DNA from 3 places in the Pseudomonas sp. LBUM1668 genome. Region 3 is predicted to be linked to each of the others. Evidence: predicted binding sites of a transcription regulator. Region 3 holds the regulator's gene; each other region holds the start of a gene.
What was found. Region 3 encodes sigma-54, which starts transcription at its own class of promoters, with help from an activator protein. Its sites were predicted from a motif close to ANTGGCATNNANNTTGCTNT; they were not measured.

Region 1 (7,483 bases), 1.9 Mb from region 3:
CGAGGGCAATCTCGCGGTCGGTCGCGAAAACGGTTTGCTCAATCCGCAGTTGCCGGAAATGGAGTTCGTCCAGTCCGACTACTTTCCGGCCATCCGCCAACTGGCCGGTCTGCCCATCAGTCAACGACGCGGGCAGAAACTGCCGAGCTATCAGCGCCTGGAACAGCGCCAATACGATCTGGTGCTGCTCGATCCGCCGGCCTGGGCCAAGAGCGCGTTCGGCACCGTCGACCTGCTGCGCGACTATCAAAGTCTGCTCAAACCAGCCCTGCTGACCACCGCCGACAACGGTGTACTGATCTGCTGCAACAACCTGGCGAAAGTCAGCATGGACGACTGGCGCGAACAGGTCCTGCGTTGCGCCGAGAAGGCCGGGCGCCCGGTGCGTGAGTGGAGCGTGATGACCCCGGGCGCGGATTTCCCGTCGCTGGACCAACAGCCGCCACTGAAAACCCTGATCCTGCAACTCTGATCACATTCCCATGTAGGAGCTGCCGCAGGCTGCGATCTTTTGACTTTGTTTTTTTTTGATCAAAAGATCGCAGCCTGCGGCAGCTCCTACAAAATTGCAGACAAATCTGAACAATCCTGCTCCACACCAGGTACTTCGGAACCAGAATCGCGTGCCATACTCCAAGGCACTCCGATTACGACAGATGAAGCCGCACATGCCCAAAGGATTGATTCGCGCGATTGGCGCACTGTTGACCGTTCTGGCCCTTTACAGCCTGTTGGGGTTTCTGATTTTACCGGGCATCGCCTTGCGTGTTGCCAACCAGCAACTGGCCAATTACGCGGCGGTGCCTGCGCATATCCAGCGCATCGAACTCAATCCGTTCAGCCTTGAAATCACCTTGTGGGGCCTGGTCATCGGTGAGCCCGGCAAAGAACAGGTCGGTTTTGAACGCCTGTACGCCGACCTGGAGCTCGACAGCCTGTGGACGAAAGCAGTCCATCTGTCCAACATCGAAATGGACAAACCGAAGACCGAAATCCTCTTCGCCAAAGACGGCAAGCTCAACCTGCTCGGTCTGTTCAACATACCCGCCAGTGAACCGACACCCGTCGATCCCGAAGCCAAGCCGTTTCCTCTGCGCATCGACCAGATCAAACTCGCCAACGGTGTCGTGCACTTTCAGGATGTGCGCCCGAGCGAACCCATCGAATTCCTCTACGACGATCTCAACTTCGAGCTGAAAAATCTCAGCACCCTGCCCGAAGACAGCGCCGACATGACTCTGGTCGCGATTGGCCCTAACGGTGGCCGAATCGACTGGAGCGGCAATTTCAGCCTGATCCCGATCGCCTCCGAAGGCTCGCTGAAAATTACCGACGGCAATATGAAAGCGTTTTGGCCTTACGTGCGAGACGCAGTGCCCTTGGTTCTTGAAAACGGCGTGATGAACCTCAGCACCGAATACAAACTCAATCTGTCGAAACAAACCGAGCTGCAGTTGAACAACGTTGCGGTGAGCATCGCGCCGTTCGCGATCAAGGCACCCGACGGGCGCCCACTGGCAAAACTCGAACGCCTCGACATCAGCGAGACCTCGGTGGACCTGGCGAAACAGCAAGTGGTAGTCGGCAAGATTCGCAGCCAGAAACTTGAAACCTGGGCCGCCCTCGAGGCCGACGGGCAACTGGACTGGCAGAAACTGTTCGCCAGCCAGCCGTCGAAACCTGCCGCCAAAGCCGCCGCCGAACCGGCCAGCACACCCGCAACCGCCGACTCGCCGAAACCTGAACCAAGCGCGCCGGACAAGCCATGGCAAGTACTGCTCAAAGATGTGCAACTGCGCAACTACACCGTCCATCTGGCCGACCGGTCGGCTAATCCACCGGTGGCACTGGATGTCACCCCGCTGAACGTCGATCTGCAGGATTTTGACAGCCTCAATGGCTCACCCTTCAAGCTCAAACTCGATACCGGGCTGGGCAAGCAGGGCAAGATCCTCGCCGATGGCACGGTCAATCTGGCGCCGGTCAACGCCCAGCTCAACGTTAAAACCCAAGACATCGACCTGCGTGTCGCGCAGTCCTACATCAATCCGTTCATTCGTCTCGAATTGCGCAGCGGCATGCTCGGCAGTGACCTCAAGGTCAACCTCAAGAGCACCGAACCGCTGGCTCTCAGCGTGACCGGACGCGCGCAGATCGATCAACTGCACACCCTCGACACCCTGAAAACCCGCGACTTCCTCAAGTGGCAGCAAGTGGTCGTGGAAGGCCTGAACTATCAGCACGGCGACAGCCTGTCGATCGACAAGGTCAACCTGTTACAACCGTACGTGCGCTTCATGATCAACGATGACCGTACCACCAACATCGATGATCTGCTGATTCCGCAGCCTGCCGACAGCGGCGCAAAAACCGCCGCCGCCAAACCGGCCAGCAAAGACAAACCACTGGGCATTCGCATCGGTGGTATCGCCATCAACGACGGCTCGGCCAACTTCGCCGATTTCAGCCTGACGCCGAATTTCGCCACCGCTGTCCAGCAACTCAACGGCCAGATCGGCACCATCGACAGTCGACAGTCGAAACCGGCCACTGTCGATATCAAAGGCAAGGTTGATCGCTATGCGCCAGTGACCATCAAGGGCGCGGTCAATCCATTCGACCCGATGGCCAGCCTCGACATCACCACCAGTTTCAAACGGGTCGAGCTGACCACCCTGACGCCCTACTCCGGCAAATTCGCCGGATACCGCATCCGCAAGGGCCGGCTCAACCTCGACCTGCATTACCTGATCACCAAGGGCCAACTGAAGGCCGAGAACAAAGTGGTGGTCGAGCAATTGCAACTGGGTGAGAGAGTCGACAGCCCGGACGCGACAAGTCTGCCGCTGAAACTGGCGATCGCGTTGCTCAAAGACGTCGACGGCAAAATCTCCATCGAATTACCCGTAACGGGCGACTTGAACAATCCGCAATTCAGCGTGATGCCGATTGTCTGGCAGACCCTGCGCAATCTGATCGTCAAAGCCGCTGCGGCGCCATTCAAGATGATTGGTGGATTGGTCAGTGGTGGCGGTTCCCAGGACCTCGGCACGGTGTCGTTCGCGCCAGGCTCCAGCGAGCTGAACAAGGATGCCGAGGGTGCGCTGATCAAGCTGTCCCAGGCACTCAAGGAGCGTCCGGCCCTGCGCCTGGAAATCGAGGGTGTCGCCGCCAAAAGCAGCGACGGCCCATTGCTCGCCGAACAGCGCCTGGAACGTGAATACCAATACAACTACTACAAGATGCTCCAGCGCCGCGGCGATAAAGTCCCGGCTCAGGCGTCCTTGATTGACGTGCCGGACAGCGAGAAAGGCCCACTGCTCGAAGGCATTTATCGCACCCGTCTGAAGACTCAGCCGCCGGCCGAATGGAAGGATCTGGGCAAGGAAGAACGCACAGCGAAAATGCGCGCAGGCGTGATCCAGTTCTGGAGTACCAGCGATGTGCTGCTGCGTCAGTTGGGTCAGGACCGTGCCAGCAGCATCAAGGATTTTCTGGTGGACAAGGGCCAACTGGCTGACGACCGCGTGTACTTCATCGACACCAATCTGGGCGAGGCTGAAAGCGACGGTCGGGTAGTGACGCAAATGCATCTGGATGCCGAATGAGCAAACGCAAATGGCTGGCGGCAATGGCACTGACATTCGTTGCTGGCCAGGCGTTGGCCTCCGATACGCTGCGTTGCGGCAGCCAACTGATCAGCCTCGGCGACCGCGCAAGCGAGGTGCTACAGAAGTGCGGCGAGCCGGTGAGCCGCGATGTGCTGGGTTACAAACGCAGCGCCAATCGCCGGGAAGAGTTTCAGGTCGAGGAATGGACCTACGGCCCGAGCAACGGCATGTATCAATACCTGCGTTTCGAAGGCAATCGCCTGAAGCAGATCAATAGCAAACGCGGTAACTGAAAAGATCAAAAGATCGCAGCCTTCGGCAGCTCCTACAGGGGAACCACATTCCTGTGTAGGAGCTGCCGAAGGCTGCGATCTTTTTGCTTCTACAAAATAAAACAGGCCCCGACACAAAGTGCCGGGGCCTGTAATGGTCACATCCGTGTGACCGGTCGCATGAACTCTAAAGTTGCGGCAGACGTATTGCTCGGCCCGTCTGTCGCCCCTTCTCCCGGTCCAGGCGAGAAGTCATGCCTTACTCGGCTTTCAGGCCGTCAGCGGAGACCGCTTTAACGCCTTTGATTTTCTTGGCGATGGCTACTGCAGTAGTTTTCTGCGAATCGGTTACGGCAGTAGTCGACGACAGCGATACAACGCCTTGGTTGGTTTCAACTTTAATGTCGGTACCTGGAATGCCTTTTTCGGTTACCAGGTCAGCTTTGACCTTGGTGGTGATCCAGGTATCGGAAGTATCTTGTTTCATCTCGGTGACTTCACCGGCAGCCAGAGTCATTGGAGCCTGGGTAGCCTGAGCCGATTGTGCGAATGCACCGGAAGCCATGGTCAGGGTCAGCGCGGTAGCAGCAGCGGCAGTGATAGCGAACTTCTTCATACGAGTAACTCCTGTTTTTCTGGAAAGTCTGCTGGATGTCTTGTCAGCAGGGTTACCGTAGATATTGCGAACGCTGTGCCAACTTTTTGAAAGACATTAAATCTTTATAAATCAATAACTTACAAATAATGCAAAATTCCGGATTCATGCAAAATGCATGACTTGTTGAATATTCACATGCAAGTTGCGGCTTTTTGAAAAGTTCCTAAGGCGCTGAAATTATTGAAGCTTTTGTGAAGCGCTGCGCAATGAAAAATGCCCCGCATTGCGGGGCATCTCTTGAACGTAGCCTGCCGAATTACGCACCGCTGGCCGTGCAGCCTTTAGGGGAATATTCCGTATTAACCGTCGTTGCGCACGTCCACACGCCCGATGTGGCACCCGTGGTTGCGCCTGAGCGGCTGAGTGTGATCGTTTTGCCGAGTACCGGACCTGGCGCATTGACCAGTGTGCAAGTGATTGAACCGGCACCCGACGAGGCTGTGCCCGTAGCCGCCAATGTACAGTTGGATGTCGTCGCCGCAGCACCACCGGCCACCAGTGTCAGCGTCGGATCGGTGCCCTGATTGATGGTGTCTTCAAACGGCACTTTCAGAGCGCTGATCTCTGCCAGCCCCGCCGTTACCTTGGATCGCGCCTGATATTTCGAATACTGCGGCAGGGCGATAGTCGCCAGAATCCCGATGATCGCCACAACGATCAGCAGCTCGATCAGCGTAAAACCTTGTTGTTTTTTCATAGAAACGCTCCATGCATGAGTCGAAATCTCATGATCTGAGATGAACCGAGCATAGCCCATGCCAAGCGCCTGAGCCCTGCACACAAAGCGCCAGCGTCGCCCTACGCAGTTTCCTACAACCCGCAACCGCACTATCTGACACTTTTTGTCACCTGCACCGACCGTGTTAGGCGCTCTCACTTGACTAGGCTATAAGTCATGAACGGCAAGCGTGCGGAATCCCCATGAATGACATCGCTCTGAGCGGTCTGGCCAAACAATTGGTGCAGGCCGAACTGCTGACGGAAAAAAGCGCCGAGCAGGCCTCGCAACAGGCCCAGCGCAATCGGCTGTCGCTGGTCAGTTATCTGGTGCAGAACAAACTGGTAAAGAGCGCGCAGGTAGCCGAGATCGCCTCCGAGCACTTTGGCATGGCGTTCCTCGACCTTAATTGCCTGGACAAGGAAACCCAGCCCAAAGGCCTGGTCAGTGAAAAACTGATACGCCAGCATCACGCCCTGCCCTTGTGGCGACGCGGCAACAAGCTGTTCGTGGGGATTTCCGACCCCAGCAATCATCAAGCGATCAACGACATCCAGTTCAGCACCGGATTGAGCACCGAAGCCATCCTGGTGGAGGACGATAAGCTCAGCGACGCCATCGAAAAGTTCTTCGATACCCACGCCAGCGGTCTCGAAGACATGGCCGACGTCGATCTCGACGGCCTCGATGTCGAATCGATCGACGACAACAAGCAGGACGCCATCGGCGGACAAGACGCCGACGATGCGCCGGTGGTGCGTTTCGTCCACAAGATGCTGCTCGATGCGATCAAGAGCGGCTCCTCCGACCTGCATTTCGAGCCTTACGAAAAGAACTACCGGGTACGGGTGCGCACCGACGGCATTTTGCGCGAGGTGGCCAGGCCGCCGATCCAACTGGCCGGGCGCATCGCCGCACGTTTGAAAGTCATGGCCAGCCTCGACATCTCGGAACGGCGCAAACCGCAGGACGGACGGATCAAGATGCGCCTGTCCAAAAGCAAGTCGATCGACTTCCGGGTCAATACCCTGCCGACCCTGTGGGGCGAGAAAGTGGTGATCCGGATCCTCGACCCCTCCAGCGCGCAGATGGGCATCGACGCCCTCGGCTATGAGCCTGAGCAGAAAGAGCTGTATTTGGCAGCACTGAAGCAGCCACAAGGGATGATTCTGGTCACCGGCCCCACTGGCTCGGGCAAAACCGTGTCGCTGTACACCGGGCTGAATATTCTCAACACGGTCGACATCAACATATCCACCGCCGAAGACCCGGTGGAGATCAACATGGAAGGCATCAACCAGGTCAACGTCAACCCCAGGCAGGGGCTCGACTTTGCCCAGGCCTTGCGCTCGTTTCTGCGTCAGGATCCGGACGTGATCATGGTCGGCGAGATCCGCGATCTGGAAACCGCCGAGATCGCGATCAAGGCTGCGCAAACCGGTCACCTCGTATTGTCCACACTGCACACCAACAGCGCCGCCGAAACCCTGACGCGACTGCACAACATGGGTATCCCCGGTTTCAACATCGCCACCTCTGTCAGCCTGATCATCGCCCAGCGGCTGGCGCGCAAGTTGTGCAGCCACTGCAAGAGAGCCATCGAGATTCCGCGCGAAACCCTGATCAAGGAAGGCTTCCCCGAGGAACGCATCGGCAGTTTCACGATCTACGAGCCAGTCGGTTGCGATCACTGCAATGGCGGTTACAAGGGACGCGTGGGGATTTATGAAGTGGTGAAGAACACAGCAGACCTGCAACGACTGATCATGGCCGAGGGCAACTCGCTGGAAATCGACATTCAGATGCGCCGCGACGGCTACGACGACTTGCGTACCTCAGGTCTGCGCAAGGCCATGCAAGGCATTACCAGCCTGGAAGAAATCAACCGGGTCACCAAGGACTGAACATGGCAGTCAAGGCAGCGAAAATCAGCGTCTACGCCTGGGAAGGCACGGACAAGAAAGGCAGCAAACTCAGCGGTGAATTAAGCGGGCAGAACCCGGCACTGATCAAGGCTCAACTACGCAAACAAGGGATCAATCCGGGGAAGGTGCGCAAAAAAACCGCCTCGTTTTTCAGCTTCGGCAAACGCATCAGGCCCCGCGACATCGCCCTGTTCACGCGGCAGATGGCGACCATGATGAAGGCTGGCGTGCCGCTGCTGCAGTCGTTCGACATCATCGGTGAGGGCTTCGAAAACCCGGCCATGCGCAAACTGGTCGAC
Region 2 (7,483 bases), 650 kb from region 3:
GACCCGGCGCACGTCGGCCAGGGTTGTGCCCGTGCCGATGAAAACGCTGCCGAACTGCTGCGAGGATTTAGTGCCCTGCACGGTTTGCTGGCGCGAATAACCGGCGGTGTCGACGTTGGCAATGTTGTTGCCTGTCGTAGCCAAAGAGGACTGGCTAGCCGACAGCCCCGACATCCCGATATTGAGCAAACTCATGGTTCAGACCTTATACCTTGTGCCTATAAAGGCGTGGTGGAAACGCCCGCCGCAGCGTAGTTTTCAAAACTGTTCATCTGCTTGGCTATCTGCGAAATCTTGCTCGCGTAGTTCGGGTCGGTTGCGTAACCGGCCTTCTGCAACTCGCGTACAAACTGTTCTGGGTTATCGGCCGACTTCAACACTTCTTGATAGCGATTATTGGACTGCAGCAAAGTCACCAGATCGTGGAAGCTGTCCTTGTACGAGGCGTAGGAACGGAACTCGGCCGTCTCCTTGACCATCGCGCCATTGCGGAACTCGCTGGTGATTGCCCGGGCCGAATCGCCCTGCCAGTTGCTGCTCGCCTTGATACCGAACAGGTTGTGGCTGCTGCTGCCGTCCTGCGCGCGCATGACCGATTTGCCCCAACCGGTTTCCAGTGCGGCTTGCGCCACCAGGTAACGCGGATCGACACCGATACGGTCGGCGGCTTCCTTGGCCATCGGCAGCATGGTGTTGACGAATTCGTCGGCAGAGCTGAAGGCTTTTTTTGCCGGCGCCAGCGGAATCTGCGCCATCGCACGGCCGTAAACCTGCATCTGGCCGCCTGAGGCTTTCTCGGCCTCGGCACGCGCCAGCCAGTCGCCGTTGTACAGCGGGCCTGCGCCAGTGACGGCAGCAGTCGTGGCGCGTTGCGGCAATTGAGTTGTCGCGGCAGGCGTGGCCGACGGCACCAGCCCTGCGAGCAAACGATCAGCCAGTTTCGGCGGCAAGGCCAGACGACGCTGATTGATCAGCGCCATGTCATTGCTGTGCGCGAGCTGGGTGTTCGGTGCATGCACCGAACGCGAGGCCCACAGCGGACGCTCGCCATTGAGGCGTGACAACGGGCCAGTGCCGACGGTGCCGGCAGCAATCGGTGTGGCGACATTGGCGGCAGCGGCTTTCGCGGCTTCCTGCTTGGCAGCGGAGGCGGCTTCAGCCTCGCCCGGCGCCATCGGTTTGTTCTTCGACATCTGGCGCATCAGCACGTCGGCCAGACCGATACCACCACCCTCGCGGGACATGGAAACGGCCAGTTGCTGGTCGTACATTTCCTGATACTGCTTGGCCGCCGGCGTGTTCAGCGGATTGTCTTCGCCCAACGCATTTGTGGCAGAGCGCATCGACTTGAGCATTTCACCGAGGAACAGCGATTCGAACTCCTGCGCAACCTTGCGCATGTTCGCATCGCTGTCCTTGTCGCCGACCTTGAGCTGATTCAGACGATTGAGGTCGGAGTAGGAACCCGAATCGCTGCTGCCGACCACACCGCTTTTGCGCATATCCATAGTGGCCGTCCTCAGATCACGATCAGGTCGGCTTGCAACGCGCCGGCCTGCTTCAGTGCTTCAAGAATCGCCATCAGGTCACCCGGTGCCGCGCCGACCTGGTTCACCGCACGAACGATCTCGTCGAGGGTGGTGCCCGGGCCGAACTTGAACATCGGTTTGGCTTCCTGTTCGGCATTCACTCGCGAACGCGGCACGACAGCGGTCTGGCCGTTGGACAACGGGCCTGGCTGGCTGACGATCGGGTCTTCGGTGATGGTCACGGTCAGGCTGCCGTGAGTCACGGCGGCTGGCGAAACCTTCACGTTCTGGCCGATGACGATGGTGCCGGTACGCGAGTTGATGATGACTTTGGCGACGGCTTGACCCGGATCGACTTCGAGGTTTTCCAGGATCGACAGGTAGTCGACACGCTGGCTCGGATCGAGCGGCGCGGTCACGCGAATCGAACCGCCGTCAATGGCTTGTGCGACGCCAGGGCCGAGCATGTCGTTGATCTTGTCGACGATGCGTTTGGCGGTGGTGAAGTCGGAGCGATTGAGGTTCAGCGTCAGACTGTTGCCTTGGTTGAACCCGCTCGGCACCGAACGCTCAACCGACGCACCGCCAGGGATGCGACCGGCCGACGGAACGTTGACGGTAATCTTCGAACCGTCACGACCTTCGGCGTCGAAACCACCGACAACCAGGTTGCCCTGAGCGATGGCGTAGACGTTGCCGTCGATACCCTTGAGCGGGGTCAGCAACAGTGTGCCGCCGCGCAGGCTCTTGGAGTTACCGATCGACGAAACGGTGATGTCGACCTGCTGACCCGGCTTGGCGAACGCCGGCAGATCGGCACTGATCGAAACCGCCGCGACGTTCTTCAACTGCACGTTGCCCGAACCCGGCGGCACCTTGATGCCGAACTGCGAGAGCATGTTGTTGAAGGTCTGCAGGGTGAACGGAGTCTGTGTCGTCTGGTCACCGGTGCCGTTAAGCCCGACCACCAGGCCATAGCCGATCAACTGGTTGGAACGCACGCCGGAAATACTGGCGATGTCTTTCAACCGTTCGGCGTGTGCAGTGAAGGCCACCGGCAACAACAGCGCGGCCAGCATGAGGCTTTTCAGATTCAACGTAGCCACCTAGAAAGGGAACAGCGGGCTGAGGAAGAAGCGGTCGAACCAGCCTGGCTGACTCGTGTCGGCAAATGCGCCAGTACCCGAATAGGTGATGCGTGCATCGGCGACGCGAGTCGACGACACGGTGTTGTCGGTAGCGATGTCATCGGCGCGGACCATGCCGGCAATTCGCACCAGCTCATCGCCAGTGTTCAGCGTCAGCCACTTCTCGCCGCGCACAGCGATGATGCCGTTAGGCAAAACGTCGGCGACGGTGACGGTGATCGAACCGGTCAGGCTGTTGCTCTGTCCCGACTTGGCGTCACCCTTGGTCGAGCGGTCGGCGCTGTAGCCGGCGTTCAGGCTCAGGTCGCCGCCACCAATCGGGTTGTTGGTGGTCAGACTGGAACCGAACAACGAGGTCAGACCGACCGAGTTGTCGCTGTTCTTGTCCATCTGCGAGTTGGCGTTCTTGCTCGCCTGGGTGCGCTCGTTCAGGGTGATGGTGATGATGTCACCGACCCGGAACGCTTTGCGGTCGCTGTACAGGTTCTGCTCGAAACCGGCCTGATAGATCGAGCCATTATTGGCAGCCGCCGGCAACGGCGTGCGCGGCAACACCGGAGCGTAGTAAGGGTCATTGGGCTTGGGCGTCGGGGCGACGCAGCCCGCGAGCGAGACGACCCCACTCAATGCCAGAACAGATACAAAGCGATTCATGACCCTACCTCACGGTGTTGCAGGCGACCTCATGGCCGCCTCATAGACTTGATTACAGATTCTGCGTTACGAACGAGAGCATCTGGTCGGCGGTGGAGATCACCTTGGAGTTCATCTCGTAAGCGCGCTGAGTGGTGATCATGTTGACCATCTCTTCAACGGTGCTGACGTTGGACGTTTCCAGGGTGTTCTGCAGCGTGGTGCCGAAACCGGCCAGACCCGGAGTACCGACCTGCGGCGCGCCGGAAGCGGCGGTTTCCAGGAACAGGTTGTTGCCCACGGCTTGCAGACCGGCCGGGTTGATGAAGTCAGCGGTCTGCAGGTTGCCGATCACTTGCGAGGCGGCGTTGCCCGGCAGCGTGACGGAAACGGTGCCGTCATTGCCGACGGTGAAGGTTTGCGCGTCGTTCGGGATAACGATCGCAGGCTCCAGAGCGAAACCACTGGCGTTGACGATCTGGCCATTGGAGTCGAGGTGGAACGTACCGTCACGGGTGTAGGACGTGGTGCCGTCCGGCTGCAGGATCTGGAAGAAACCGCGACCGTTGATGGCCATGTCCAGCGGCTGCTCGGTGGTTTGCAGGCTGCCGGCGGTGAAGTTTTTCTGGGTGCCGACGATGCGCACACCGGTACCCACTTGCAGACCCGACGGCAGTTCGCTGTCCTGAGTCGACTGGGCGCCTGGCTGGCGTTTGATCTGGTACAGCAAGTCCTGGAACTCGGCGCGGTCACGTTTGAAACCCGTGGTCGAAACGTTCGCCAGGTTGTTGGAAATGGTGGTCAGGTTGGTGTCCTGAGCGGACAGACCCGTTTTGGCAACCCATAGAGCCGGAAGCATTCGATTCTCCTCGTGCGCCTGTTTTACGGCGCGACGTTCTGATAATTAGCTGATCTGCAAGACCCGAGCCATGGCCTGGTCGTCGTCTTTGGCGGTGTTCATCATCTTGATGTGCAACTCGAACTGCTTGGCCAGGGCCAGCACCGAGGTCATCTCTTCGACGGCATTGACGTTGCTCGACTCAAGGAAACCCGACACCAGTTTGACGTTGGCATCGGCCTGCGCCGGCTGGCCGTCCTTGGTGTAGATCGAGCCGTCGAGGCCTTTATTCATGCTCTTGATGTCCGGGTTGACCAGTTTGATCCGGTCGACTTCGGCCATCACACGCGGGCCTTCGCCCATCGCGCGAATACTGATGGTGCCGTCTTCACCGACTTCGATCTGCTGCTCGGGTGGCACGGCGATCGGACCGCCATTGCCCATCACCGGCATGCCGTTGCCGGCGCGCAATACACCGAGGGCATCGACGTTGAGGCTGCCGGTGCGCACGTAGCTTTCGCCGCCGCTCGGGTTCTGCACGGCGATCCAGCCGTTGCCGGTCACGGCGACGTCCAGGTCACGCCCGGTCTGCACCAGCGAGCCCGGAGTGAAGTCGGTGGCGGGCCGCTCGCTCATGGCAAACGCGCGCGCCGGAAAGCTGTCACCGAACACCGGCATCGAACGCGCCTGCTCCAGGTCGCGCTGAAAACCGTTGGTGGAAATGTTCGCCAGGTTGTTGGCATGAGCCCTTTGCGCCAGCGCGTTTTGGCTCGCGCCGGTCATTGCCACATAAAGGTACTTGTCCACGCTCTTTCCTCTGCATGCCGGACGTTTGCCGCCCACTGCTGTACTGCTGAGCCATAAGCAATTTGCAGACCAACTTTTTTCTGGCAGGGCGAAGCCCGGTAAACAAAGGACTTGAGGGGGATTGCGGAGAAAGGGGAAATGTATCGAAGTCGAAAAACCGGCGGTGTTGTGCCGCTTCGCGGCAACAGATCAAAAGATCGCAGCGTGCCGCAGCTCCTACAGGGGGGGATTACATTTCAAATGTAGGAGCTGAGGCACGCTGCGATCTTTTGTCCCTAGGACTCGATGTTCTTGCCCACCTCATACTCACGCAATTTATTGGCAATGGTCGTGTGCGAAACGCCAAGTCGCTTGCCCAATTGCCGACTGCTCGGGTGCTCCGAATACAATCGCTCCAGCACCGCTTTTTCGAAGCGCCCGACGATCTCGTCCAGCCCGCCCTCCAGCGAAAAATCGCCAAGTGGCTGACGCACGCCGTAATCCGGCAGACGAATATGTTCGGCTTTAACCGTACCGCCGTCACACAGCGAAACGGCCTGGAACAGCACGTTTTCCAACTGCCGCACGTTGCCCGGCCAGTGGTAATGGCTGAGCCGATCCATCGCCGCTGGCGCCAGTTTTGGCAGAGGACAGCCGATCTGCCGACTGGCCTGATCGAGGAAGTGCTCTACCAGCGGCGTCAAACCGTCGAGGCATTCGCGCAGCGGTGGAATGTGCAGCGACAGCACGTTCAAGCGGTGATACAGATCCTGGCGAAACTCGCCCCGCGCGCACAATTCGGACAGGTCCACCTGCGTCGCGCAAATCACCCGTACATCCAGATAAACCTCTTCATCACTGCCGACGCGACGGAAGCAGCCGTCCTGCAGAAAGCGCAACAGTTTCACCTGCAAGCGCGGACTCATTTCACCCACGCCATCGAGAAACAACGTCCCCCCTGCCGTCAATTCCAGCAGACCCAGCTTGCCTTCGGCGCGCGCACCTTCAAAAGCACCGGGGCCATAACCGAACAGTTCGGTCTCGGCCATCGACTCCGGCAGACCCGCGCAGTTGAGCGCCATCAGCGGCGATTGCCCGCGCGGACTGGCGAGGTGACAGGCGCGCGCCAGCAACTCCTTGCCCGTGCCGGTTTCGCCTTCTATCAATAGAGGTGCATCGAGCGGCGCCATCCGCCGTGCTTCACGCACCACTGCCGCCATGACTTTGGAGCTCTGGAAAATGCTGTCGAACCCGCGCAACTCCTGCTTGCGCACGTTATAGATGCGCTCGCCGACACGGTCGGCGCGGTGCAGGGTCAACACCGCACCGGCCATGGCTTCGCTGTCGTCGTGTTCCGATTGCAGCGGAGCGATGTCGGCCAGAAACACATCGCCTTTGACCTTGACCCGCATGCCGTTGATTCGCGATTTATTCGCCCGCACCAGTTCCGGCAAATCGAAATCTTCGGCATAGCGCGACAGTGGAATCCCCGGTACTTCATCGACCCGCACGCCGAGCAACTGTGCCGCCGCGCGGTTGGCGGCGACGATCGAGCCGCCCATGTCGATCGACAGCACCGGAAACTCCAGCGCACCGAGCAAAGCGTTCAATTCCATGTGCCGGCGCTCGCTCGGCATCAGCCCTACGCGCTTGACGCCGAACACCCCGGCAATCGCTTCGAATTTCGGCCGCAGCGCCTGGAACTGGATATTGATCAGGTTCGGACAATGCAGATAGATCGCGTTGCCATGCTCACCACCGACCTCGCCGCGCGCGACGTTGATCCCGTACGCCACCAGCAGGTTGAGGATGTCGCGCAGGATGCCGATGCGGTTCTGGCAGTGGACTTTGATACGCATATAAAAGGCCCGGATTAACGATGAGAAACCTGTAGGAGTGAGCCTGCTCGCGATGGCGATACATCAGGCAGCATTGATTTTGAATGACACACCTCTATCGCGAGCAGGCTCACTCCTACAGGGGACGGCGCCAGACTTTCTGTCGAGGCGCGCAGATAGTTGTCAAGATTATGTGACAGCCGCTGACCTTTTCAAACCTGAGAATCGCCGTAATTGCGAGATATCCGCAAAACCGTAACGAATACTTTACGAAATCCACAGAAATTTCCTACGACCGTACGATTCAACCTACTGCACACCGCCACACTCTCAGGTAATTCTGAGTCCATCGCTGGACATAACAAGAACGAATTCCCCTAGCAGGAGAGCAGTATGAAGCAGACGCAATACGTGGCCCGCGAGCCCGATGCGCAAGGTTTTATCGACTACCCCGCCGAAGAACACGCGGTGTGGAACACGCTGATCACTCGCCAACTGAAAGTGCTCGAGGGTCGTGCGTGCCAGGAGTACCTGGACGGTATCGAAAAACTCGGTCTGCCCCACGACCGCATCCCGCAACTGGGCGAGATCAACAAGGTGCTCGGCGAGACCACCGGTTGGCAGGTCGCCCGCGTCCCGGCGCTGATCCCCTTCCAGACCTTCTTCGAATTGCTCGCCAGCAAACAATTTCCCGTGGCCACCTTTATTCGC
Region 3 (7,483 bases):
GATCCGCCGCGTCGGCCTGGGCATGGCCGTCGCCAACGCTGCTGATTTCGTCCGCGAACACGCCCATGGCGTTACCCGCGCCCGAGGTGGTGAAGGTGCTGCCCGCGAATTCTGCGAATTGATCCTGCGCGCCCAGGGCCGCCTCGATGCGGCCAACGCCGCGTACCTGTGAGCCAAACCATGTTCAGCAAAAAATTTCGTAACTTCCTGCTGTTCGGCTGCATCGCTGCGTTATTTGCAGCGGTCGGCTACTGGAACATCAGCCCGGAACGCTTCCTCGACAAGCCTCCGACCACGTCTGTGGAAAATCCTATCGACTGGTATGCGACCAACACGCATACCGTGCAATACCTGCCGGACGGCAAAGTGCAGTATGAAATGACGTCCGACAAGGCCGAGCACGTCAAGGCGACCGACATCACGCTGGTCACCAAGCCCGACCTGAACATGTACCGCGGAACGGATTTCCCGTGGCACGTGACCAGCGAACGCGGCGAAGTGAATTCGGGCGGCACCGAAGTCGAATTGATCGATTCGGTACGCATCAAGCGCACCGATGAAAAGAAACGTGACACGCTGATCACTTCCACTCGCATGACAGTGTTCCCGCAGCGGGAATATGCGCAGACCGAGCAACCCGTTAGAATCGAGGGCGCTGGCGGTGTATCGACTGGCGTAGGAATGAAAGCGTACCTGAAGGAAAGCAGGATACACCTGCAATCGAACGTAAGAGGACAGTATGAGGCTCGTTAAAACCCTCCCTATTTTGCTCAGTCTGGGCGCAGCACTGGGAAGCGTGAGCGCCTGGGCTCTGCCGAACGATCAAGAGCAGCCAATCCGCATTCAGGCCGACGATGCCCAGCTGGACGACAAGAACGGCGTAGCTACCTATAAAGGTGACGTGATCATCACTCAGGGCTCGATGATCGTCAAAGGCAACACCGTGACCATCACCCGCACCTCGACCGGTGATATCGACGTTGTGACGTCGGTCGGCAACCTCGCCTACTTCGAACAACTGCAGACTGCCGGCGACACCAAGCCAGTTCAGGGCTGGGGCGTGACGATTCAGTACCACGCCGCGCAAAATCGCGTCGTCCTGATCGATAAGGCCAAGGTTGTCGATAAAGACAACAACACCACCCAGGGCGAGAAAATCGTCTACGACACCGTGAAGAAACTGGCCAGCGCCGGTCGCGCTACCGGCAGCAAAGTCACCGAATCGCGTCCGCGCATCGACATGGTGATCCAGCCGAAGAAGAAAACCGAAGAGAAAAACCAGTAATGGCAACTCTGAAAGCTCAGCACCTGGCCAAGGCCTATAAAAGCCGCCAGGTCGTGCGTGACGTCAGCCTGTCGATCGACAGCGGTCAGATCGTCGGCCTGCTCGGCCCCAACGGTGCCGGCAAGACCACGTGCTTCTACATGATCGTCGGCCTGGTTCAGGCTGATCAGGGCCGTGTGCTGATCGATGATCTGGACGTCAGCCACCAGCCAATGCACGGTCGTGCAAAGGCCGGTATCGGCTATCTGCCGCAAGAAGCGTCGATCTTCCGCAAACTGTCGGTAGCCGACAACATCATGGCCATCCTCGAGACCCGTCAGGAACTCGACAAGGCCGGTCGTCGCAAGGAGCTGGAAAGCCTGCTGCAGGAATTCCACATCAGCCACATCCGCGACAACCTCGGCATGAGCCTGTCCGGTGGTGAACGCCGCCGGGTGGAAATCGCCCGCGCGCTGGCGACTGCGCCGAAATTCATCCTGCTCGACGAACCGTTCGCCGGTGTCGATCCGATTTCGGTCGGCGACATCAAGCAAATCATCCACCATCTCAAAGCCAAGGGCATCGGTGTTCTGATCACCGACCACAACGTGCGCGAGACGCTGGATATCTGCGAAACCGCTTACATCGTCAACGACGGTCAGCTGATCGCCGAAGGTGACTCCGCTACCATCCTGGCCAACGACCTGGTCAAGGAAGTGTATCTGGGCCACGAGTTCCGCCTGTAAGCGTAAAGGTGCCCGGTGAGCCGCCCGGGCGCTGTATCGGTTCAAGCAGAATTTAATACGCTTTAATTGTTACAGCGCTCTAGGCAAACACTTCAGTTTCAGGCATATAATTTGCTTAAGTTTGGCGCTTCGGCGCCCTGTAGTGGATGGCGCATCGCGCCGGCGAATAAGGTGTTAAGCCCCTGCCATGAAACCATCGCTAGTCTTGAGAATGGGCCAGCAGCTGACGATGACACCGCAGCTGCAACAGGCTATCCGTCTGCTCCAATTGTCGACCCTGGACCTGCAACAGGAAATTCAGGAGGCCCTGGAATCCAATCCGATGCTCGAACGCCAGGAAGAAGGCGAAGACTTCGACAACACCGACCCCCTGGCTGACAACGCCGAACAGAAGCCCAACACCGATATCCAGGAACCCTCCTATCAGGAAACCGCCCCGACGGTGGATAACCTCGAGGAAGGCGACTGGAGCGAGCGCATCCCCAACGAACTACCGGTCGACACTGCCTGGGAAGACGTCTACCAGACCAGCGCCAGCAGCCTGCCGAGCAGCGATGATGACGAGTGGGACTTCACCACGCGCACTTCAGTGGGCGAAAGCCTGCAAAGCCATCTGCTTTGGCAACTGAATCTCGCACCGATGTCCGACACCGATCGACTGATCGCCGTGACCCTGATCGATTGCATCAACAATCAGGGCTACCTGGACGAAACCCTCGACGAGATTCTCGAAGCGTTTGATCCGGAACTGGACATCGAACTGGACGAGATCGAAGCTGTTCTGCACCGCATCCAGCAGTTTGAACCCGCCGGCATCGGCGCGCGCAATCTCAGCGAATGCCTGCTGCTGCAATTGCGCCAGCTATCGGCCAAGACGCCTTGGCTGGCTGAAGCGAAACGTCTGGTCAGCGATTACATCGACTTGCTCGGCAGCCGCGATTACAGCCAGTTGATGCGCCGCATGAAGCTCAAGGAGGATGAGCTGCGCCAGGTTATCGAACTGGTACAGAGCCTCAATCCACGGCCGGGCTCGCAGATCGAATCGACGGAAGCCGAATACGTCGTTCCGGACGTCATTGTGCGCAAGGACAATGAACGCTGGCTGGTCGAGCTGAATCAGGAGTCGGTACCTCGTCTGCGCGTCAACGCTCAGTACGCAGGCTTTGTGCGTCGCGCCGATACCAGCGCCGACAATACGTTCATGCGCAATCAGTTGCAGGAAGCCCGCTGGTTCATCAAGAGCCTGCAAAGCCGCAACGAAACCCTGATGAAAGTGGCCACCCAGATCGTCGAGCATCAGCGCGGCTTTCTGGAATATGGCGACGAAGCCATGAAGCCGCTGGTGTTGCATGACATCGCCGAGGCGGTTGGCATGCACGAGTCGACCATTTCCCGGGTGACCACGCAGAAATTCATGCATACCCCACGCGGTATTTATGAACTGAAATACTTTTTCTCCAGCCACGTCAGCACCTCCGAGGGCGGCGAATGCTCGTCCACGGCGATCCGCGCGATCATCAAAAAACTGGTTGCCGCGGAAAATCAGAAAAAGCCGTTGAGTGACAGCAAGATCGCTGGTTTACTGGAGGCACAAGGCATTCAGGTGGCTCGCCGCACCGTCGCCAAGTACCGCGAATCCCTCGGGATCGCGCCTTCGAGCGAACGCAAGCGGTTGATGTAAGCCACGTTACAGCGTTCCAGTGGCAGGCTTTTCGGCCTGCCGCTTTATGCACTGGCAACGAAGGAGAAGCTGTATGCAAGTCAACATCAGTGGACACCAACTGGAAGTGACCGAACCTCTGCGCGACTACATCAATGAGAAACTTCAACGATTAGAGCGCCATTTCGACAAGATCACCAACGTGCAAGTCACGATGTGCGTCGAAAAGCTTAAGCAGAAAATCGAAGCCACCTTGCATATACCCGGCAGTGAAGTGGTCGCCAACGCAGAACATACCGATATGTATGCCGCGATCGACGCCTTGACCGACAAGCTGGACAAACAACTCAAAAAGCATAAGGAAAAGACCCAGAGCCTGCTCCAGGGCGCGACCGGTCGATAACCCCCTACCCCATGATCCGACTTGAAAGTATCCTGACCCCCGGCCGTTCCCTCGTGAACGTGCCGGGCGGCAGTAAAAAGAAAGCCCTCGAACAGATTGCCAACCTGATCGCCCGTGAAGTGCCGGATCTGGAGATGCAAGATGTCTTCGAGGCTCTGATTGCCCGTGAAAAACTCGGTTCTACCGGTTTTGGCAACGGCATCGCCATTCCTCACTGTCGCCTCAAGGGTTGCCAGTCGCCGATCAGTGCCCTGATGCACCTTGAAGCCCCTATCGATTTCGACGCCATTGATGGTGCGCCGGTTGACCTGCTGTTTGTACTGCTGGTCCCCGAAGCTGCCACCGATGCGCATCTGGAGTTGCTCCGCCAGATCGCCAGCATGCTGGATCGCAAGGATGTGCGCGATAAACTGCGCAGCGCTTCAAGCAATGAAGCCTTGTACCAGGTTGTTGTGGACGAGCAGAGCGGGCAGTAATCATGCGCTTGATCATCGTCAGTGGCCGTTCCGGCTCGGGTAAAAGTACCGCGCTCAATGTTCTTGAGGACAACGGTTACTATTGCATCGACAATCTGCCGGCAGGCTTGCTGCCGGAACTGGCTGAGCGCGCGCTGATTCACACTGAACTGGCGCAACCGCTGGTGGCGGTGTCGATCGATGCGCGCAACCTGCCAAGTCATCTCTCGCGTTTTCCCGAACTGCTTGAAGAAGTGCGCAGCCGCCATATCCAGTGCGATGTGTTGTATCTGGATGCCGACGAAGAAACCCTGCTCAAGCGTTTTTCGGAAACCCGTCGACGCCACCCGCTGAGCAACGCCAATCGTTCGCTGGCCGAGGCGATCCAGGATGAAACAGCCCTGCTGGGCCCCATCGCCGATCTGGCCGATCTGAAGATCAATACCACCAATCTGAACCTGTACCAGTTGCGCGACACCATCAAGCTGCGTTTGCTGAGTCAGCCGGAACCGGGCACGGCATTTCTGGTTGAGTCATTCGGCTTCAAACGCGGCGTGCCGGTGGATGCGGACTTGGTGTTTGACGTGCGCTGCCTGCCTAATCCTTACTGGAAGCCAGAGCTGCGTGCGCAATCGGGGCTCGATGAGCCGGTGGCCGAATACCTCGCAGCGCAGCCCGAGGTTGAAGAAATGTTCCAGGACATTTTCAGCTACCTGCACAAATGGCTGCCCCGCTTCGCTGCGAGCAATCGCGCCTACGTTACTGTTGCCATTGGCTGCACCGGCGGGCACCACCGCTCCGTCTACCTGACCGAACGCCTGGGTCAGGCCCTGCAGAAAACTCTGAAGAACGTCCAGGTTCGCCACCGCGACCTCACCTAAAGGATTCACACCGCGATGCCTGCTCTGGAAATCGAAATCATCAACAAACTGGGTTTGCATGCCCGAGCGTCGGCGAAGTTTGTCGGGGTTGCCGGTCAGTATCCCGACTGCACGATCAGAGTAGGCCGCACACCAGAAACAACGGTTGATGGCAAAAGCATCATGGCAATGATGATGTTGGCCGCTGGCAAGGGCACAAAGATTTATCTGAGTACCGAAGGCCATCAGGAACAGGAAGCGCTGGATGCGCTGGTGGCGTTGATCAACAACTACTTCGACGAAGGCGGCTGACAGCCAAAATCAAAAGATCGCAGCCTGCGGCAGCTCCTACATTGGAATGCGTTTCCTGTAGGAGCTGCCGCAGGCTGCGATCTTTTGATCTTCAACCCAGCGCCGTATCCATCACCATCATCAGACAAAACCCGATCAGCAAACCAAGACTGGCCAGCTTGTCATGACCATTGCGTCGCGACTCCGGAATCACTTCGTGGGTCACCACCAGCAACATCGCGCCGGCCGCCAGCGCCAGGCCTAACGGCAACAGCACCTGCGCCAGACTGACCAGCCACGCACACAACAGCGCAAACACCGGCTCGACCAGCCCTGACGCCGCGCCGATCAAGAACGCCTTGACCCGTGACATTCCTGCTCCAGCCAATACCAATGCAATCACCAGTCCTTCCGGTACGTCCTGCAAGGCGATGCCCATGGCCAGGCTGTCCGCGTCCGGCATGCCGCCGCCGGCCGATACCCCAACCGCCATTCCCTCAGGGATGTTATGGGCAATGATGGCGAACACGAACAACCAGATCCGCGGTGGAATCACCGGATGCTCGACGGTGCCAACGAGCATTTCCGGTGATGCACCGGACACCTTGCGATCCACCAGATACAGGCCGAACGCACCGAGCATGATGCCAAAGCAGATCAGGCCACTCGCCGCCCACGGTGTCAGACCCAGACTCTCTGCGGCAGCAATGCCCGGGACAATCAGCGAGAACGCCGTCGCCGCCAGCATCACCCCGGCACCGAAACCCAGTAATGTGTCGCTGAGCGCCAAAGGCATGCGCCGAATCACCAACACTGGCACCGCTCCGAGCGCGGTGCCGAGCGCGCAGATTGCGCCCCCCTGCAACGCCCGCGACAGCCTCGGTTCCAGATTCAGCCATTGCAGTCCGTGAGCTGCAAGCAAGGTCATGCCTGCCAGCAGCAAGAGCGATCCCACTGCGTAACGAAACATACGCCCGCTTCCGACCGCCAGTGTTTCAGTGCCCATAGTCAGCCTTGAATTGTTTTTTTAGGAGACTTAAACCAGTGCAGCCTGATAGCGCGCAGCCACTTCAGGCCAATTGATCACGTTGTAGAAGGCGTTGATGTATTCCGGCCGACGGTTCTGGTAGCGCAGGTAGTAGGCGTGCTCCCAAACGTCGAGGCCGAGAATCGGCGTATTACCGTTCATCAACGGACTGTCCTGATTACCGCTGCTTTCCACGACCAGTTTTTTCTCCGGGGTCACGCTCAGCCAGGCCCAGCCACTGCCGAAACGCGTCAGCGCAGCTTTGGTGAATGTTTCCTTGAAACTGTCGAGGCCACCCAGCTGTTCGTCGATGGCCTTGGCCAGCACACCGTCCGGTTTGCCGCCACCGTTGGGCACCATGACTTCCCAGAACAGCGAGTGGTTGGCGTGGCCGCCGCCCTGATTGATAACAGCAGCGCGAAGTTTTTCCGGCAACTGCTGAACGCTGGCCACCAGTTTTTCCACCGGCCATCCCGCGTATTCAGTGCCTTCCACCGCAGCGTTGAGGTTATTGATGTAGGTCTGGTGATGCTTGGTGTAGTGGATTTCCATGGTCTGCGCATCGATGTGCGGCTCCAGGGCATCGTAGGCATAAGGCAAGGCAGGCAAGGTAAAAGCCATTTCAATGGACTCCATGGTGATGTGGGGCTGGTGCGCGGCGCGCATTGCCGGTATCCGGGTGCAACAGACGCTGGGTACGCGGGTATTCGCCGTGGTCGCTGATGAAATTCAGCAGCTCGACGTAAGTTTTGCTGCTCTGGCGCAGCGCCGCCTCAC

Region 1: ACA061_RS22725 (pilin) is a predicted target of sigma-54. The motif match lies at 5,285-5,304, and genes of this name have one in related genera.
Region 2: ACA061_RS07235 (flagellar basal body rod protein FlgF) is a predicted target of sigma-54. The motif match lies at 5,010-5,029, and genes of this name have one in related genera.

The regions. Positions count from the first base shown of each region.
Region 1 covers NZ_CP166787.1:5,054,413-5,061,895, forward strand. The annotation lists gene ACA061_RS22705 (class I SAM-dependent rRNA methyltransferase) at 1-472, shown strand, start outside; gene ACA061_RS22710 (DUF748 domain-containing protein) at 657-3,608, shown strand; gene ACA061_RS22715 (DUF2845 domain-containing protein) at 3,605-3,904, shown strand; gene ACA061_RS22720 (BON domain-containing protein) at 4,143-4,499, opposite strand; gene ACA061_RS22725 (pilin) at 4,798-5,238, opposite strand; gene pilB (type IV-A pilus assembly ATPase PilB) at 5,463-7,163, shown strand; gene ACA061_RS22735 (type II secretion system F family protein) at 7,166-7,483, shown strand, end outside.
Region 2 covers NZ_CP166787.1:1,613,115-1,620,597, reverse strand. The annotation lists gene flgK (flagellar hook-associated protein FlgK) at 1-195, opposite strand, end outside; gene flgJ (flagellar assembly peptidoglycan hydrolase FlgJ) at 219-1,508, opposite strand; gene ACA061_RS07250 (flagellar basal body P-ring protein FlgI) at 1,520-2,608, opposite strand; gene flgH (flagellar basal body L-ring protein FlgH) at 2,636-3,331, opposite strand; gene flgG (flagellar basal-body rod protein FlgG) at 3,384-4,169, opposite strand; gene ACA061_RS07235 (flagellar basal body rod protein FlgF) at 4,215-4,955, opposite strand; gene ACA061_RS07230 (sigma-54-dependent transcriptional regulator) at 5,231-6,793, opposite strand; gene phhA (phenylalanine 4-monooxygenase) at 7,166-7,483, shown strand, end outside.
Region 3 covers NZ_CP166787.1:958,520-966,002, reverse strand. The annotation lists gene ACA061_RS04185 (KdsC family phosphatase) at 1-172, shown strand, start outside; gene lptC (LPS export ABC transporter periplasmic protein LptC) at 181-753, shown strand; gene lptA (lipopolysaccharide transport periplasmic protein LptA) at 740-1,285, shown strand; gene lptB (LPS export ABC transporter ATP-binding protein) at 1,285-2,010, shown strand; gene ACA061_RS04165 (RNA polymerase factor sigma-54) at 2,198-3,691, shown strand; gene hpf (ribosome hibernation-promoting factor, HPF/YfiA family) at 3,765-4,073, shown strand; gene ptsN (PTS IIA-like nitrogen regulatory protein PtsN) at 4,085-4,549, shown strand; gene rapZ (RNase adapter RapZ) at 4,552-5,409, shown strand; gene ACA061_RS04145 (HPr family phosphocarrier protein) at 5,425-5,700, shown strand; gene ACA061_RS04140 (ZIP family metal transporter) at 5,792-6,685, opposite strand; gene ACA061_RS04135 (superoxide dismutase) at 6,716-7,327, opposite strand; gene ACA061_RS04130 (DUF2753 family protein) at 7,329-7,483, opposite strand, start outside.